One region of the Streptomyces sp. NPDC008150 genome, then DNA from elsewhere that is predicted to be linked to it. Evidence: riboswitches for the same ligand, from Rfam matches in the RefSeq annotation. Region 1 holds a riboswitch; the other holds the start of a gene.
What was found. Region 1 has a riboswitch for glycine ahead of gcvP (aminomethyl-transferring glycine dehydrogenase). Riboswitches for the same ligand answer to the same signal wherever they lie in the genome.
Positions count from the first base shown of each region.

Region 2: linked by a shared signal. The riboswitch ahead of gcvT (glycine cleavage system aminomethyltransferase GcvT) and the one ahead of gcvP (aminomethyl-transferring glycine dehydrogenase) in region 1 are both predicted to bind glycine.

Region 1 covers NZ_JBIBHJ010000005.1:472,393-474,775, reverse strand. Annotated here, with positions in the region: gene ACFZA0_RS16345 (DNA polymerase IV) at 1-227, shown strand, start outside; gene ACFZA0_RS16340 (PRC-barrel domain-containing protein) at 246-617, opposite strand; glycine riboswitch at 732-828, shown strand; gene gcvP (aminomethyl-transferring glycine dehydrogenase) at 1,008-2,383, shown strand, end outside.
Region 2 covers NZ_JBIBHJ010000008.1:304,112-306,494, reverse strand. Annotated here, with positions in the region: gene gcvH (glycine cleavage system protein GcvH) at 1-274, opposite strand, end outside; gene gcvT (glycine cleavage system aminomethyltransferase GcvT) at 418-1,536, opposite strand; glycine riboswitch at 1,729-1,830, opposite strand; gene ACFZA0_RS21755 (AAA family ATPase) at 2,225-2,383, shown strand, end outside.

The sequences.
Region 1 (2,383 bases):
ACACCGAGTACGGGCACGGCTGGGTGCAGGGCAGCGGGCTGGGCCGGGTCACCGTGCGGTTCGAGACGCCGTACTCGACCGCGCCGGGCCGGGTGCGCACCTTCCGCACCGACGACCCCGGCCTGGAACCGGCCGAGCCGCTGCCCCTGGTGGCCGGGGCGGGGCTGGAAGGGGTGCCGGAGCCGGGCCCCGCCGGGGTGGGCGGGGCCGGCGGGGAGCGGTCGTGACGTCCGCCCCCGCGGGAGTCAGGCCGGTTCCTGGCCCGCGACCCGGCCGAAGTCGCGGTCCGGGAAGGGGGGTGCGGCGGCCACGTCGAGGCCGTAGTGGTGGTAGAGCTGGAGCTCCTGGTCGGGCGAGAGATGGCGCCCGACGCCGAAGTCGGGGGCGTCCTTGATCAGGTCGCGGTCGAAGGGGATGCGCAGGGTTCCCTCGACGACCTTGCTGGGCTCCAGGGGCACGAAGGCGTCCCGGGAGAACAGGCCGGTGCGTATCGCGGCCCACTCGGGTACGCCCGTCGCGTCGTCGAGGTACACCTCGTCGACGGTGCCGATCTTGTTGCCCGTGCGGTCGAACGCTTTGCGGCCGATCAGGTTGCGCGGATCGATGTCGGTCTGCACGTGCCCCTCCAGGTGGTCGCAACTGGTCCGTAAGCACTACAAAAGAGCACATTGGGGTGTACGGCCACTCGAAGGACCTCGTGCGAGAGCCGCTGGTAGGCTGGCTGCGGCTGCTGATCCCGTGCGGGAGAGCCCTCCGGGACCGTTCCGGGGGCGCCGAAGGAGCAAATCCTCCCCGGAAACTCTCAGGCCCACGTACCGCACGGACGAGGTCACTCTGGAAAGCAGGGCAGTGGTCGCCGACGACCTCCGCCCTCACCGACGGTGAAAGCCGGGAGCCTTCGGGCACGCCCGGTGAAGCTCTCAGGTTGAGATGACAGAGGGGGAGGCCGTCCGGGTACCCGCGCCGTGGTACCCGTCCAAGGTCGTATCGACCAGGAGGCCTCCGCCATGACCGCCCACCGCACCCCGCTCTCCGAGCTCGAACAGGGCATCCCCTTCGAGCAGCGTCACATCGGACCCGACCAGGAGGCGCGGGCCAAGATGCTCGCGCAGGTCGGATACGGCTCCCTGGACGAGCTCACCGCCGCCGCGGTCCCGGACGTGATCAAGAACGCCGACGCCCTGGACCTGCCCGGCGCCCGCACCGAGGCGGAGGTCCTGGCCGAACTGCGCGGCCTCGCCGACCGCAACCAGGTGCTCGGCTCCATGATCGGCCTCGGCTACTACGGCACCTTCACCCCGCCGGTGATCCTGCGCAACGTGATGGAGAACCCGGCCTGGTACACCGCGTACACGCCGTACCAGCCGGAGATCTCGCAGGGCCGCCTCGAAGCCCTGCTGAACTTCCAGACCGTGGTCGCCGACCTGACCGGCCTGCCGACGTCCGGGGCCTCGCTGCTCGACGAGGGCACGGCCGCCGCCGAGGCCGTCGCGCTGTCGCGGCGCATGGGCCGGAACAAGAAGGGTCTGTTCCTGGTCGACGCCGACGCGCTGCCGCAGACCGTCGCCGTCATCCGGACGCGCGCCGAACCGGCCGGTGTCGAGGTCGTCGTCGCCGACCTCGCCGACGGCATCCCCGCGGACGTCGCCGAGCGCGAGATCAACGGCGTGCTCGTGCAGTACCCCGGGGCCTCCGGCGCCGTGCGGGACATCAAGCCCCTGATCGAGCAGGCGCACGGACTCGGCGCGGTCGTCACCGTCGCCGCCGACCTGCTCGCCCTCACCCTGCTCACGTCGCCCGGTGAACTCGGCGCCGACATCGCGGTGGGCACCACGCAGCGCTTCGGCGTCCCCATGGGCTTCGGCGGACCGCACGCCGGCTACATGGCGGTGCGCGAGAAGTTCGCGCGGAGCCTGCCCGGCCGCCTCGTCGGCGTCTCCGTCGACGCCGACGGACACAAGGCGTACCGCCTCGCGCTCCAGACGCGCGAGCAGCACATCCGCCGCGAGAAGGCCACGAGCAACATCTGCACCGCGCAGGTGCTGCTCGCCGTGATGGCCGGCATGTACGCCGTCTACCACGGTCCGGACGGCCTGCGCGGCATCGCCCGGCGCACCCACCGCTACGCCACGCTGCTGGCCGCCGGGCTCACCGCCGGCGGCGTCGAGGTCGTGCACGGCGCGTTCTTCGACACCGTCACCGCCCGGGTGCCCGGCCGTGCCGCCGAGGTCGTCGCCGCCGCCCGCGAGGGGGGCGTGAACCTGCACCAGGCCGACGCCGACCACGTGTCGATGTCCTGCGACGAGACCACCACGCGGGCCCAACTGGGCGCCGTCTGGGCCGCGTTCGGTGTCGAGGGCGACATCGAGGCGCTCGACGCGGG
Region 2 (2,383 bases), on a different contig from region 1:
TGACCAGCGACGGGTCGTTGACGACGTCCTCGTTGGCCTCGGTGACCTCGCCGGTGACCGGGGAGTACAGGTCGCTGACGGACTTGGTCGACTCCAGCTCGCCGCAGGTCTCGCCCGCGGTCACGGTCGAACCGACCTCGGGGAGCTGCGCGTAGACCACGTCACCGAGCGCGCTCGCGGCGTACTCCGTGATGCCGACCGTCGCGACGCCGTCCTCGGCGCCCGACAGCCACTCGTGCTCCTTGCTGTAGCGCAGCGTCTGGGGGTTGCTCATGGGCTGGGTTCTCCTGTACGCGGTGAAGGTGAGGAAGGGGGAGAGGCAGAGGGGGGAGGGGATGGGACGGGCGGAACGGTACGGAACGGGCGCGGCGGTGCCGCCCGGTGCCGTCGTCCCGGTGCCGCCCGGGTCCAGTCTGGCTACTTCTGGCGCTTGTAGAACGGCAGCGCCACGACCTCGTACGGTTCGTGGCTGCCCCGGATGTCCACGCCGACACCCGTGCTGCCCGGCGCGGCGTGCGCGGCGTCGACGTACGCCATCGCGACCGGCCTGCCCAGCGTGGGGGAGGGGGCGCCCGAGGTGACCTCGCCGATCACCCGTCCGTCCGCGACCACGGGGTAGCCCGCCCGCGGCACCCGGCGGCCCTCGGCGACCAGGCCGACCAGGACCCGCGGCGGCTGCTCGGCGGCGCGGTCGGCCGCGGCGCGCAGGGCCTCGCGGCCCACGAAGTCGCCGTCCTTCTCGAACTTCACGACCCGGCCGAGGCCGGCGTCGAACGGGGTGAGCGACGTCGACAGCTCGTGTCCGTACAGCGGCATGCCGGCCTCCAGGCGCAGCGTGTCGCGGCAGGACAGCCCGCACGGCACCAGCCCGGCCGGCGCGCCCGCCTCGGTCAGCGCCTGCCAGACCTTCTCCGCGTCGCCGGGCGCCACGAACAGTTCGAAGCCGTCCTCGCCGGTGTAGCCGGTGCGCGCGATCAGCGCCGGGACGCCGGCGACCGTGCCGGGCAGCCCCGCGTAGTACTTGAGCCCGTCGAGGTCGGCGTCGGTGACGGCGGCCAGGATGCCGGGGGACTCGGGGCCCTGCACGGCGATCAGCGCGTAGGCGTCGCGGTCGTCGCGCACCTCGGCGTCGAAGCCGGCGGCCCGCTCGGTCAGCGCGTCGAGGACCACCTGGGCGTTCGAGGCGTTGGCGACCACCATGTACTCGGTCTCGGCGAGCCGGTAGACGATCAGGTCGTCCAGGATGCCGCCGTCGGCGCGGCAGATCATCGTGTAGCGGGCGCGGCCGACGCCCACGGAGGCGATGTTGCCGACGAGCGCGAAGTTCAGCAGGGCCGCGGCCTGCGGGCCGGTGACCGCGATCTCGCCCATGTGCGACAGGTCGAACAGACCGGCCCGGGTGCGCACGGCCAGGTGCTCGTCGCGCTCCGAGCCGTACCGCAGCGGCATGTCCCAGCCGGCGAAGTCGGTCATCGTGGCGCCGAGCGAACGGTGCAGCGCGTCGAGCGCGGTGTGACGGGGGGCGTTACTGCTCATCGGTCGGTCTCCCAGGGCGACGGGGGCCCCTCCCGCGCGAACGAAGCCGGGCGTGAGGGAGCAGAGGTCGTTCCTCCCCATCTGTCATCGGAACCTGAGAGGTTCGCCCTGACCGCACGACACGACGTCGCCGGACAGTGACTTGCACCGTGGGTGGGACCGCTACGAGGGCGGTCCGCTTTTCAGATGTGCCTCGCCCGCGCGGTAACGGGGCCTGAGAGATTCAAGGGAGGTACTTGCTCCTTCGGCGTCCGGGCACCCGAGGGGCGACCGGAACTCTCCCGCGCGGATTCAAGCGGCCGGTATGCAGTTAGGCGCGCACATCATCGCACGCTCCCGCCCGGGTCCGGCAGGCGGTGCGGCAGGGGGACACGTCACATCCGGCCCGGTCGGCGCCGCCGCGCGCGCCCACCGCCGCGCCCCCTTGTGACAGCCCTGTTGCGCGGAATCACCGAAACGGGGAAGACGTCGCATTACCTTCTCTTTACGATCGGCGGGAGGGCAACCGGTGGCCGGTACGGGGAGGACGCGGGTGGACGGTCGGGCGGACAGTCGGACGGACAGTCGGGTGGACAGTCGGGTGGACGGGAAGACGGGACGTAGGAGGGCGGGACGTACGGCGGGGGAGCGCGCGGCGGTGCCGCACACGGCGGCCCGCGCGCTCGCCCTGCCGGGGCAGGCCGTCGCCCTGCCGGGACGGGCGGACGCGGTGCCGCGGGGGCGCGCGGAGCGGACGCCGGGCGTGGTGCGCGACCTGCGCGGACGCGCCGGGCACAGCCCGCACGGCCTGCGCTTCGGACCCCGCGACGTCGTCGTGGTCACCGGGCTGCCCGGCAGCGGCAAGTCG